Regions from separate parts of the Pseudoalteromonas sp. Z9A4 genome, predicted to be linked through region 3. Evidence: riboswitches for the same ligand, from Rfam matches in the RefSeq annotation. Region 3 holds a riboswitch; each other region holds the start of a gene.
The links. A riboswitch is a leader RNA that binds a small molecule or an ion and turns the genes downstream of it on or off. The one in region 3 is predicted to bind cyclic di-GMP.
Positions count from the first base shown of each region.

Region 1: another riboswitch for cyclic di-GMP. It lies ahead of GQR54_RS15270 (OmpA family protein); the one in region 3 lies ahead of GQR54_RS00390 (hypothetical protein).
Region 2: another riboswitch for cyclic di-GMP. It lies ahead of GQR54_RS14870 (chitin-binding protein); the one in region 3 lies ahead of GQR54_RS00390 (hypothetical protein).

Region 1 is NZ_WTLA01000023.1:46,947-51,732, forward strand. Features, by position in the region: gene fliF (flagellar basal-body MS-ring/collar protein FliF) at 1-653, opposite strand, end outside; gene GQR54_RS15260 (flagellar hook-basal body complex protein FliE) at 663-986, opposite strand; gene GQR54_RS15265 (sigma-54 dependent transcriptional regulator) at 1,003-2,316, opposite strand; gene GQR54_RS15270 (OmpA family protein) at 2,337-3,215, opposite strand; cyclic di-GMP riboswitch class I at 3,317-3,398, opposite strand; gene flhA (flagellar biosynthesis protein FlhA) at 3,565-4,786, opposite strand, start outside.
Region 2 is NZ_WTLA01000022.1:51,925-56,710, reverse strand. Features, by position in the region: gene GQR54_RS14900 (YggN family protein) at 1-157, opposite strand, end outside; gene GQR54_RS14895 (hypothetical protein) at 546-731, shown strand; gene GQR54_RS14890 (glutathione peroxidase) at 850-1,347, opposite strand; gene GQR54_RS14885 (AzlD domain-containing protein) at 1,421-1,720, opposite strand; gene GQR54_RS14880 (AzlC family ABC transporter permease) at 1,717-2,421, opposite strand; gene GQR54_RS14875 (cytochrome b/b6 domain-containing protein) at 2,529-3,185, shown strand; cyclic di-GMP riboswitch class I at 3,274-3,346, shown strand; gene GQR54_RS14870 (chitin-binding protein) at 3,443-4,006, shown strand; gene GQR54_RS14865 (S9 family peptidase) at 4,148-4,786, shown strand, end outside.
Region 3 is NZ_WTLA01000001.1:92,584-97,369, reverse strand. Features, by position in the region: gene GQR54_RS00400 (acyltransferase) at 1-511, opposite strand, end outside; cyclic di-GMP riboswitch class I at 2,211-2,309, shown strand; gene GQR54_RS00390 (hypothetical protein) at 2,410-3,537, shown strand; gene GQR54_RS00385 (oligosaccharide flippase family protein) at 3,545-4,786, opposite strand, start outside.

The DNA of each region.
Region 1 (4,786 bases), on a different contig from region 3:
GGAACACTGCCAATAACTAAGGCAATAATAGCTTCGACTTGACCAGGTTTTAACTCATGCCCCGGTGCCAAATCAACCATCACAGACGCTGCAGTTTTTTGTTCGGTACGACCGACAAATAGACTACGTTTAGGGACGGCCAAATGTATTCTAGCGTTTCGGACACCTTGCATATTAATGATTGTTCGAGCGAGTTCCCCCTCTAATGCATGCTGATACTGCATTGATTCTATAAACTGACTAGTTCCCATTGAAACTTTATCACTAATGTTTTCCATACCTTCTGGCATAGAAGCTTTTATACCTCTTGCAGCAAGAGTAATTCTTGCATCAGCCAACTTTTCTTGTGGAACTAAAATATTGCCGCTATCGGTATCAATTCGAAATGTTATTTCTTCAGTATCTAAAATCTCAAGAATATTAGCTTTATCATAACTCTCTTGGTTACCGTAAAGAGGTACGTAATTTTTTGCTGATGTCCATAATATTAATACGATTGTCGCTGCTACAAGCGTTGCTAATAATGCTATTGTTGCAATACTTCTATCACTACCAGCATTGAAGTTTAATTTATTAGAGAAGTTCACGACTTTTTCTTTTAGCTTCATGTCGTTGTTATCTAATTCTGGAACTTTAGTTAATTCGCCCTTCATCATCAGCCTCTAGAGTGACATTCGCATTACATCATCAATACCATTGAGCACTTTATTTCGCATTTCCATAAGCATCGAAAAGCTTAAGCTTGCTTTTTGACTTGCGATCATAGCACCAACAACATCTTCACTTTGTCCCGTATCAACGGCTTTCATCATATCTCCAGCAATATTTTGCTGTTCATTTATGGAACGAACTACATACTTAAAATCTTCACCTATATTTACATTTTCATTAGGAATTATATTAGGCTCAATTCGATCAGATGCAGCTAACTGCTGCATTTCCATCATTTTACCAAGCATCAATCGTTGACTTTCAATTGGGGACATTAGGGTTTCCTTTAAATTATGCTATTGCATCTATATCAATGCCGTATTCACGCATAGCGGCAAGTTTGTATCTTAATGCTCGAGTACTCACTCCAAGCGCTTCAGCTGTTTGAGTTCTATGTCCTTTAAAGCGACTTAGTAAACTATAAATATAATCAAATTCAGCTTGTTTCTTATTTTCTTTCAATTGAGATGAGCAAAAGGTAGCTGCCGCAGGTAAACAGTTAGGCAGATTGAGATCATCAGATTGAATCTCTGCACCACGAGCCATAACAAGCGCTCTTTGCATAACATTTTCAAGCTCTCGTACGTTTCCAGGCCAGTTGTAACAAAGCATAAGGTCTTCAGCTTGTTTACTAATATGATACTCAGATGAACCGTATTTCTTAATGAAATAATGAGCCAAAGGTAAAATATCATCTGTTCTATCACGAAGTGCTGGCCAACTAAGTGGCAATACATCTAATCGATAAAATAAATCTTCTCTGAAATACCCTTTTTCTACTTGCTCTCTTAGTACTTTATTAGAAGCAGCAATAATCCGTATATCTAGATTGATTTTTTGATGACTACCTAATCTTTCAACTTCACGTTCTTGTAAAACACGCAGTAACTTCGCCTGTAAATCAAGTGGTAGCTCAGTTATTTCATCAAGTAATATTGTTCCTCCATTTGCAAGTTCAAACTTACCTTCTTGGGAGTTAACGGCTCCTGTAAATGCGCCTTTATTATGTCCAAATAATATTGCCTCAAGCATATTTTCAGGTATTGCAGCACAATTGACCGCTACAAAAGGTTTATCTTTACGTTCAGAAGCTTTATGAATGAAATGAGCTAACTTTTCCTTACCCGTGCCTGATTCCCCGCTAATTAACACACTTGCTGATGTTTGTGCAGCCCGGTTAGCTAAGCGCAAAACTTGCTGTGACTTAGTCGATACAGCAATTAAATCTTCAACGCCGTTCTTCATTGAATTAGCATTACGAATAGTATTTTTTAGCTGTTGCTCAAAAAAAGGCTTTAATAAATAATCAACTGCGCCACCAATATTTATAGTCTTTGACGCAATTTGACTCTGCGAAGAATCAACAAGTGAGACTACTTGAGTAATCGGACACGTTTTGCGGATAAGCTTAATTAATTCAACTAATTCAATGTTTTTAATATCCGCATCAACAAAAATAAGCTCTGGTTTAATACTAATACAATGGCTTACTGCTTCAGCAATAGAATTGGTATGCAAAAATTTGAAGTTTTCAGATATAACTATTTCTATAAACTCAATATCCGGCTGCTGTTCACTTATCCATAAAAGGTACTTTTGGCTCATTTTATCCCCTACAAAACACATTAATTTGAATGTCGAAACAAACGAATCAAAACACGACGATTGGACGCTAGTCCTTTTTCTGAATTTTCGACAATAGGATAACGTTGACCATGAGCTCGCACTTCTAACATACCTTTAGGCAAACCAAATTCGACTAATCTTGAAGCTACATCATCTGCCCTTTCTTTCGAAAGCAGACGATTTGCTAAAGGAGAACCTACATTATCAGTGTGCCCATCAACCATGACTTTAGTTACACCTTTATCTAGCGAAACATAACGGACAAGATCTTTCAAAAAGTCTAAATCGTCCTGTTGATAAACCGTACGTTTACCTGTTTTAAAGTGAATTTCATGATCTCTTGCCTGCTTCCATGACAAAGGAGATAGATTAGTTAAACAATGTTGATATTGCTTAATAACATCACTACTGAAAATGTTTGTAAATGTCAGGCGTAATTGTTCATCTCCAAAACCTATAATACTATCAAGCCAACCACCTTGTTTTATTACTCTTAGTAAGGTGCTTTCATTAATATCAAATGTAGCTGTATTATTTGCAATATCCGAAGTGAATAAATTAAGTTGCGGAGGGGAAATACTTTTCGACTGCCAATCAGCTTTCTTAGAGTGGACTTGAACATCAGTTACAGTTTTATCTGGTATTAGCCATTTAAGAACTAATTTTTGGGGTTCTGCAGGAACGCGAATAATTTCTAACGATGCGTAGCTGTCAAAATTTTGACTCAACCGACAAGAAAAAGAACTTTCTTGTGTAGACCATAAACCTTTTTCATAAGCTTGAGTAAAAACCTGTTCTTTTGCTGTTGCATCATTAATTGTAAAAATTAAAAACAGACAACAAACTAAAAGTTTAATTGATGTGAAAATATAACTCATGAGTATTCCATACAACCTTGAATAGACCAACTAGGTCCTATTTAATATAAACAGCGAAATGTATAAAAATACATTTATAGTATTAAACGATGTCGCTAAGTTAATGTAGCCTCACGATCTTAGTTATCCCTTAGACTGGTAGCTTTGCGTCCTACACTTTCGTGAAGCTTGCCATTTAATTTACTTTAACTTTACTTTTATTACTTTTATTTTTTAAAAAGTGATAATTCACAACATGAAAAGTAACCCATATGGACTACTTTATTTTCAAGGTTATAGTTAATTAGAACCAAATGCAACTATAATTGCATTTAGTTCATCACTTATTCAGCATAACTAATAAACGAGATTAACCTAATGACCCGAGAACATTAACTCTCACAAAGTCTGGAATTTCGTTATAAGAAAGAACAACTAAGCCACCTTTTGTAAAACTCTTTGCATACCGAGCAAGCAAAGGCCTCAACTGAGGAATAACGATTAAAACGGGAGTCACCCCCCTTGTTTTCATGTCATCAACAAGTAAGGGCATCATCCGTTGAAATTGCCCTAATAAATTAGGATCAACAGGAAAGCTATCTAATGCCACTTTTCCTGCCTGCATCGCTTGATCTAGTGAACTTTGCATTGTACTTTCAAGCTTTTCATCAAGACTGTAAGCGGCAAGCTCTTCTTTATTACCCATCACCTGTTTTACTAATACATTTTGTAATGCGCAACGAACATCAGAAACCAATAAAATAGGGTCTTTTGTTACTTCAACACTATCAATTAAAGTTCCTGCTATAGTTACAATGTCTTTGATACTAATATGTTCTCGCAGTAATAACCGAATAACTTTCAGCTGTAAGTTAGTCGATAATGATTTTTCAAAAGTTTCAGCCAGACTAGGTGAAATTTCTTTCAATCTATCATTTAATCTCTGAACATCTTCGTAACTAAACAGCTCATCTAAGTGTTCTTTAATAATCTTACCAGTATGAGTAGCAATTACCGTACCAAGATCTACAACTGAATAACCCATATTTAAAGCTTTAGCTTTGCTATCGTCTTTAATCCAAACTGCTTCTAGTCCGTAAGCCGGATCGGTTGTAATTTCTCCGTCTAGAGTTCCATAAACATCTCCGGTGTTTAAAGCGAGTAGTTCTTTGGCATTTAAAAAACCGTTTGCAACGGGAACGCCTGTTAGATTAACTTTATATTCTTGAGGATTTAGCTTTAAATTATCTTTAATTCGGATTTCAGGTAATAAAAACCCTAATTGCTCTGACAGGTTTTTTCTTACACCTCGCAGAGTTTTAACCAGTTCCTCGCCTTTATTTTTATCAGCTAAATAAACAAGCCTGAACCCTAACTCCACTGACAATTTATCGACATGAGAAATATCTCCCCACTCTAAGCTAGCTTGCTGCTCACTTAAAATAGAGTCAGTTATTTGTTCAGCTTCGAGCAGATCTGTTGTGGGGAGTGACCTTTGTAATCGCCAAGAAACGTAGAGTAAGGGAATTGCAAAACCCAAAAACGCCACAGTAGGCATGCCTGGTACAATGCCCAGGACTACCATAATTAAA
Region 2 (4,786 bases), on a different contig from region 3:
CAGTAAAAATTTCTAATTCGTTTGGTTTAATACGTACATCGTTTTTAAATTCGACGTTACATTCATCGTTACTAAATGAAATTGCAGAATCGTTGTCGTTATGAGCCATAGCGGCTGGCGTACAAATTAATGCGCTAACTAATAGTAATTTTTTCATGTTTGTTCTCTACTTTTTGTTGATGACGATTAATTAATAACAAGTTTGATGCCAGTTTTATTTTTTCATAAAAAACAATTGATTAAGTGTTTTTCTTTATTTTTTAGCAAGTCAAAATAATTAATAAATAGCTATTTTTTAGTCAAATTGGCTAACTAATAAAAATTAATAAATTTTATTTATCGATACGATAAAAAACTCTCACTTTCCTCAATTCAAATTTAGCGCTATTTATTCACATTACTGACATGAAGACTATTTACAGTAGTCGCGTGGCTTTATTTTGATGTTAATTTGCAGAGCACTTTGGCATTAAACATTTTTAATTTTACCGGCTATTGCGATAATAAAATCCTTGGTTGGTCTCAAACACTTTATGGAGTGGGTTGTGGGTAAGACATTTAGTTACGATGCGCTAGATGACGATTTTGTTGAAGACGAGTACGAAATGCTCGGACGTAATCAACACGATAAGAACAAGCAAAAGGTTAAAAAGAAGTTGGAAGACTACCTTGAGCAAAAACGCTTGCGTAAAAATCTAGGCGAAGACGATTTAAGCGATTACACCGATTAAATTTCACTAGTATAAATAAAATACCAATTAATATTGAGAGTTTAAATGTGCAGTTATGCGTATGTTTAAGTTTCAATAGTATTGGCAATAAAGAGGCCTTGCGCCTCTTTATTACTTTTCAAAGCGTACTTTTAGCCTGTGCTAATGCTTTTTGAATTGTAAGTTCTAGCTTTTCGGGTTTAGTAAAAGGTGCATAACGTTTAATTTGTGTACCATCTGCGGCAATTAAAAATTTAGTAAAATTCCACTTTATTTTACGTGTTAAAAAACCAGGTAAAGCCGATTTTAAATAACGAAATACAGGATGTGCATGCTCACCGTTTACATCTACTTTGGCCGCCATTAAAAAGCTCACACCAAAATTAATTAAGCACCCTTGCTCTATTTGTGTTGCGTCTCCGGGTTCTTGTTGACCAAATTGATTGCACGGAAATCCCAGAATAACTAAACCTTGGCTGGCATACTTATTGTGCAAAGCTTGCAGCGACTCGTATTGGTAGGTAAATCCACATTTACTTGCGGTATTAACAATAAGCACAACCTTCCCTTCAAAATCATTAAAGTTGATCGGTTGACCCTGTAAGCTTGTTGCGCTTAATTGATGAAATTCGTGCATATTGGCGTCTTTTTTATTGTTGTTAGCCGCATTTTAACCTGAGTGCAGTATTTCATAAAGTATAAAGATCGCACTAATTTAAAATTAGAAATAGCCCCATACCGGCAAGCGTAGTGTAATAAATATTATGTGTTTTGTAGGCAACAATAATGGCGACTATTGCTGCGCTTAAATAAGGGTTTTGCCAGTTTAAGTTAATGCCATCTTCATTCAAAAACACGATAGGCACCCAAATTGCTGTAAGCACTGCCGGTGCACTAAAGCTTAAAAATTGCTGCATTTTAGGGCCTACTTTAAACGGCAAAGCACGGTGTAAAAATAAATAACGCGTAAAAAATGTAATGCATGCCATGAGTAAAATAGTCGTCATCATGGCGTTACTTCCTTTTTAGTGGTTAGTCTTGCTGTGCTGTAACCTGCGGCCATTGCCAGCAGCGCTGAGCAAACAAGCCATAACTCAAATCCTGTGCTTTTTAAAAGCGTTGCGCTAATGCCTGCTACAATTACCGTAACGAGTGAGGCCAAATTTTTAATGCCCGGAATAACCAAAGCTATAAACGTGGCAGCAATGGCAAAGTCGAGCCCTAAATTAGTTAAGTCGGGCAGCATTGTGCCTGCTACAATGCCAATTAACGTCCAAATATTCCATGCAATATAAAAGCTAAAACCAGCGCTCAATGCGTATATTAAACGTGTTTTTGTTCTGTATGCTTTTCTATGGTGAGAAAACGCAAACAGCTCGTCGGTTAAAACAAAGCTCACCGGTAAGCGCCAACGCATAGGTTGATCAATGACCTTATGACGCACAGCTAAACCGTATAAAAAGTGCCGAGAGCTAATAATAAATGTTGTGAATAAAATTGTGAGCAATGGTGTGTTGCCCGCCATAAGTTCAATCGCAACAAGCTGTGCAGAGCCTGCAAAGACTAATAACGACATTGCTTGGGTTTCTAGTGCACTAAAGCCATTTTGAATCGCTAAAGAACCACATAAAATACCCCAAGGAACAACGGCTAAACACAGAGGTAGCATATCTAAAAAGCCTTTTAAAATAGCTTTTTTAACTGGTTGCATGATATTTACTCGCACGGCTTGTAGAATGGCTCATAAGGATACCTTAATATTATGATGTTAAAGTAGTTAACGAATTAGATAATACTGTTTTTTTAAGGATAGGCGCAATGACGACGTTAAAAGTGTGGGATGGGTTTATTAGATGCTTTCATTGGTTTTTGGTTGTAAGTATTGCAGTGCTTTATTTTAGTATTGAAGAGGGCATGATTGAGCTTCATTTTGTTGCTGGCTTTTTTACTTTAGCACTTATAGTAACACGTTTAATTTGGGGTGTTATTGGTAGTAAAACCGCGAGATTAAGTGGGTTACTGCACTCTCCTAGAGCTATTTTAAAGGCGCTAAAAACACCAAGCGAATCGTTAGGCCATTCAGCACCCGGTAGCTGTATGGTGATAGTGTTTTTTATATTGATCATAACGCAACTTGTAAGTGGCTTAATGAGCAGTGATGGTATTTTAACTGACGGGCCGCTTGCTCAATATGTGTCTAGCGATACGATTGATTTTGCCAATTGGCTACATGAGCTGAATTTTGACATTTTACTTTATGCTATTGGCTTGCATGTATTAGCTATTATTGTTTATAGAATAAAAGGCAAACCGCTGGTTAAGGCGATGATCACAGGCTTAAAAGAGTTAAAAGCGGATGACTCTGAGGCTAAAGTAACAAAAGCGTCTTGGCCTGCGTGGTTAATATTTATATCTTTATTGGTGTTGCTGGTATTTACGTGGGCGAAAGAACCTTTAACTTATTTATTTAGTTAAAAACACATTAAACCAACCTTAAAGGGTTGGTTTTTGTTTTTGGTTACATTCTTTTGTTTGATTGTTATGCGAGGCCGAATTATAATCGCCGCATTGCTGGCAAACTAGCCGAAAGGTTAGGATGCAAAGTTTCCAAAAGCTATGGTAGCGGGACTACTGCATAACGTGTTGTTATGTATCACTTGCCCTCAGTGTATTTTTTGTGTATCCATAGTGTATGGATAAGATTTTGTAACTCTTAAGGTGTTGCCGTGTTTATGCATACGTCGTTGGCCTGTGGAAAGTGGTCAACAATAGGTTGCTTAAATCATCATACCCAATTGTTTATTGGCGATGTGGTGAGTGTAACCTTTTATGACATGCAAGGAGAGCTAGCTAGTTTATCATTTGATTACAAAATCACCTCGCTTGAACAAGGTGAACCTCACGCATGGCCACGTTTAGTTGCCGAGCATATTAACGTGCATGTACCCCTTGTTAGCGCAGGTAAAATGACCGAACAAGGTTTAATTGTTGCCTATAGAAACAATGAAGTTTTTGCTTTGCAAAGCAGTGGTATATGTAAAGCGCATGTCGATTTTCATTGTATTGCAAAATGCGATGAGCGTGTTGTTAATAACCTTGATACTTATGATTACGTGTACCCTGAAAATTGTGAAAACTATAATGCGGGTACAAAGGTATTGCAGCCAAAAACAGGGCATGTTTATCAATGTAGGCCTTGGCCATTTAATGAGTTTTGCCGCGCGAGTGACGATAAAAAGTTTATGTTCGAGCCCGGTGTAGGACAAAGTTGGGCTATGGCTTGGCAGCAAATATAAAGCTCAAGTGAATTATCTTCCCAAAGGTATAGCGGTTTTAGTAATGAAGCGTTTACCGTTTTAGCCCATCCAACTATTGGATGGGCTTTTTTATTTTTATGATAAACTGCAAATCACATTATTTTTTTAATTGGTTTTGTTGTGTCTCGTCCTGACTACTCTTTAAGTTTATTACCTAATTTCCCGATTGCTAAACTGCAAGCCCATACATTAAGTACCCACAATAAAATACGTACCGATAATTACTATTGGATGCGCGATGACGATCGCCAAGATGAGCAAGTACTTGCGCATTTACATGCTGAAAATGCGTACTGCGATGAACAGTTAGCTGCTATGAAGCCACTACAAAATACACTTTTTGAAGAGTTAAAAGCACGCATTGTAAAAGATGATAATTCGGTACCCGTTAAAGACGGGAAATACTGGTATCACTCAGAAGTTCGTGGTGATGATGAATACTCGCGTCATTATAGAAGTACAAGCATAAAGGCTGATAATAAAGAGCTTTTACTTGATGTGAATGTATTAGCTGAAGGATTTGAGTTTTTTGAGCTAGGAGAGGTCGCACTAAGCCCATGCGAGCAGCTTATGGCTTACTCTGAAGATACTGAAGGTCGTCGTATTTATAATGTTCGCTTTAAAAGCTTAACGACCGGTGAAATGCTACCTGATGTACTTGAAAATACAGAAGGGCAGGTTGTTTGGGCTAACGACAATAAAACTGTTTTTTATGTAAAAAAAGATTTAAAAACGCTACTAGGATACCAAGTATTTAGG
Region 3 (4,786 bases):
TTTTATAATGATTTATCAAATAATTCTTTTTCGTTAATGAACCTTTAGTTTTTAAGTTATTTTCCAATGAAGACTTTTTATAATCAGCTAAAGATTTAATATACTTAGCCGGAACACCGGCATAAACGCCATCAGAGTCTAAGTCTTTTGTTATTATCGAACCAGCCCCAACTACCACATTAGATCCTATAGTTACGCCGGGCATAATTATACAATGACTTCCAATAAAAACATTATCACCTATGTTTATAGGCTTAATTACGTCTATTTCAGGAAAGTCTCGTCTGAAAACCCAAACACCTCCATCGTGATTAACAAAGTGACTTGAAGTGATACTCACGTTGTCACCTATTTTTATTAAGTAAGGTTCCGAACCAAAACTAATCTCGCCTATAAAACGGCAATTATTTCCTACTTTACCTCCGAGTTTTCTCAAAAGTGAAATTCGTCCAAAAAATATAATGTGTAACTTGCTTGTTATTTTTCTGTATAAATGTAGTAGCTTAATCATTTGTTTACTATCTCATAAAAGTTATTTTTAAATAATATTTAAATTTACAATTGCGATAACCTATTTCCATAAAGTCACTCTAAGTGCATCAAGTTTTCTTTTTTAAAACACCATTAAACAAGAAAAGTAAAGTTGAGTTTTTTACTAAAAACCAGTGATGTATCGAGAATGAAATTAGGAACGTTAATAATATTATTAATACATACTCTAAAAATAACGGAAAGTGAAAGTCATCGAAAAAGAAAAAATAAATAATAACTATCAATGGTTGGTGTAGTAAATATATTGTGTAACTGGAATCAGAAAACTTACGCGTTAATTTTGAACCATTAACACCTAAATTGTAAGTTATTGCTATTAAAGTTAAAACTAGAAAACCACTAGATAATTTAGTTATACCCTTAATGTAATCTGATTTCAAAAAAGAAAAATAGTCAAAGTTAATTAAGAGGTAAATTACAAAGTAAATTAAAGCCGAATAAAAAGCTGTTTTATAGTTCAGTATACTAATGAATACATCTCTATTTTTGTAACACACACACCCAAATAAAAAATAAAAATAATAGTAAAACAATGAATCAAATGTAAAAAAAACAAAATTATCTAAAAGCATTATTTTTGAAAAAGCAAGAGAACAAAGACTTAAAAATGGAATCAAAAAATAGAAACAAATTAATATTTTCTTTTTACTTAATTCATTTGTTTTTAAGATAAAAGAACATATAGGATACGTCAAAATAAAATATGCCATTAAATTACCAAGAAACCACAGATGGCCCAACCATTGTCCATCCGTAAAGTAAATTAGTTCCCCCCAGTTATAAACTCGTTGGTCACTGAAGTAATTCATTATTGGGTTTATTAAGAGCCCACAAAAAATCAAAGGAGGCATTATTCTTAACAGCCTCTCATTCAGGAAATTGGTACTTTTTTTAGTGAAAACCAGAAAGTAAAAAAACCCTGAAATGATGTAAAACGCTTCCATTCTGAATGCATGAATAAAATCGGATATGTAATTGAAGACCACCGAACTCTCGGTTGAGGATACCCTCCATACATAGCCATCGTTGTATATTAATGCCGTATGGTAAAACAAGCCGAGTATCATAAATACGGCCCTACAAAAATCAATTCCGTGTAGCCTATGTATACTTTTCTCTTTTTCTGGGAATACTGAAGTATTCATATAAATAACATCCTTGATATAAAACCTTAGAAACAAAGATTAAATCCCTTAAAAACTGAAGTTTCAGCATACATTAAACTTTTGAAGAACTGAGATTCAACCGATTGCGCCTATTAATTATTGTCAAACCAATACTGTGTATAAAAACGGGCAATTACCTAAAACAAATACAAAATCTATTGCTAATTGCATTTAATAACAATAAAACATCAATTAGTGCTATTAAGTATTGTTAGAAAATAATTATCAAGCCTACAATGTGAAAGTTCTTATACTTACATTTAAATTGGACGACACGCTCAAAAATAGAAATAGAGGATAGCACATGTAACCTCATGTTTAAATTAAAAATAAAGTATTATTCACCACAATTACATTAAATACATACTTAAAAATTATCAATATTTTAATATCTGATAAATCATCGTGTTAAAACAAGAACTGTTAATTAAACGTTCATAATAATAATTATACCATTGTCTTTATTCGCATTTCCGATATAATTAAAACTCATAGTGAAAAGGGCAAACTTGGTGAAAATCAAGGACGCAAAGCTTCCGGCCTAATATGAGTGTTTAATTAATCACTCATGATGGTAGCGGGGTTACCGCGAAGATAAGACCTAACAGTTTCGCTGTTAGTTATTACCTTGGTTTACCTATTCATTCTTTAAATTTAACCGAATAGTTTCAAATTAAACAAGGTAATAAAAATGAAAAAATTTATTCTCATTAATTCCGTATTTCTTTTAACAAGCTTCGTTTCACAGGCCCAAACTGCTTATATTAGTACAGTAGGAAGCGGCAATGGCTATTCTGAAACCTCCCCAGCATCAATCAACCAGTTAAATAATTTATTAGCCGATCCACTTATTGATAAAGTTGAATTGCAGCCAGGTCTATATAAACAAACTGATGCACTTTATTTAAGTAACGGTGATCACCCTGTTGAAGTGGTAGGTTCACAAAGAGCTACATTCACGAGTAATTTCAACTATTACTCAGGCAGTAACTCCGGAATTGTAATAGCTAGAAGCAATATCACATTTAAAAATATATCATTTCTAAACACTCGCCACTGTTTCAGAATTAAAAGCAACAATGTTAATAATATTACTCTAGAAGATATAACAGCAAACAATACTATGAGCTGCGTAGAAATTGATTACAATGCAACTAAGGTAATATCAGATATTTCAATTAATAATTTAACAAGCTTAGGTTATTACAAAGCTGGCATACGGATCAATGGAACAAACACGAGTAACATCAGCATTACCAACTCTGTATTTGATGGTCTGACATCATCTCGAGACTTAGAAAGATCGTGTTATATTTCTGGTATAAGTATAGCAGGCTTAGCAAAAGATATTCTAATTGATAAAGTTTCAATAGCTAATAATATTGGTGGTATTGAAAACTGTGGTAGCTATCAACAAGGTGACGGTATAATGATTAATACTGGTACTAGCAACATAGTAATAAAAAATACTGTTATATCAAATAGCAAAGATGCAGATTTAGATATAAAAGGTGAGAATGTTACATTAGAAAATATCACTTCTACATCAGGTAAAGAAGCAAGGTACAATTTCAAGCTATGGAATAATAATTTTACCTGCACTGACTGTTATATAAGCTCTGCTAATAGTTCAGCTATACAAGCAATTAACGCGCAAGTGACATTCGTTAACTCTACTTTTAAAATTAATGAAGATACTCATTTATGTGACATAAGAAATTATGACATTGATGACGCAACGGTTGATTTTAAAAGCTCAAAATTTTCATATTATGGAGATCTTACATTCCAGCCTCATCAATTATCTGAGTGTGAATGAATTTAGTTTATAAACTCTTTATGTTAACTAGTATTTTTCTATCAATAATATTAGCTAAATAAAGAGTTATATATATAAAGCTATAGCTAAAAAGACCTATAAAAATTAGTATATATAAATTCTCAACATTCATATTAATCTGAATATATATTACGAATAAACACATCCCTACAGCAGAAATTAAACACCCTGTTATTACTTTCAAAACGGAGCCAATTTTAATATCTAAAATTTTGCAAAGCGCATAATTAAACTTAGGTATTATAAATAACAATGAAAGGTACATTCCAATTAAAGGCGAGTACTTACCTGTTAAATCAGAAAGGAAAACGACCGAAAGTAAGATAAGCATGGTAGAAGCTATATTTACAAATAGTGTTTCATATGTTGTCTTAAATAAAACTTGTAATGGGGGTAAGTACAAATATAAAGACGTGATACATTGATACACTGCCAACCCGATTATAATTTCATAAGCTCCGAGCCAATCAATACCAAAGAACTCTAATATTAAAGGCTTTGCCACTACAGCTAGGCCTATGTAACAAGGAACTAAGACTGTTGTCGAATATAAAAAAGCCGTATTAAAAGTGTTTAGCAAAGCACTAGACTCACTTTTTACTGAATGAAACTTGCCTGTTGCCCATGTAATAAAGCCTATACCTATGAGACTGCGTGGTATATCAACAAACCGAATTGCAAGGGCATAAACACCTGATATCTGTGGACCTATAAATGCACCCAAAAAGATAATTAGACCATGATTCTTTGCATTTTGCTCTACAATCGCTACACCAGATGGAATTCCTTCTTTTATCAAATTAGTAAATAATGAAAAACTGAAGTGACTATCACTTTTAAATAAATCTTTATGAGAAAAAAACATAACTAATAAAGCAATAAATGCAGCAACGAAGCTTTGTAATATTATTGCGAGTTCAACATGGCCTGCATACGCTGATAATAACCCAACGCCAACTCCTGCAGCTTTACCCCAAAAAGCCCTTAAAGCAAGCTGTTTATATTTTTGTTTAATGATTAAATCAGCAATATATACCCTAGAAATAGATGAAATTGGAATGTAACTGACTGAAAGTAAAATAAGAATCCACCAACCAGAACCGTATATTATATATAAAACAACATAGAGTAATGTAGATATTAATAGAGATAACAGCAACCAACCAATTGCGCTAGTTTTAAATGTGTTATCTATATTTTCATTTGCGGCGATTAACGGGTACTGCTG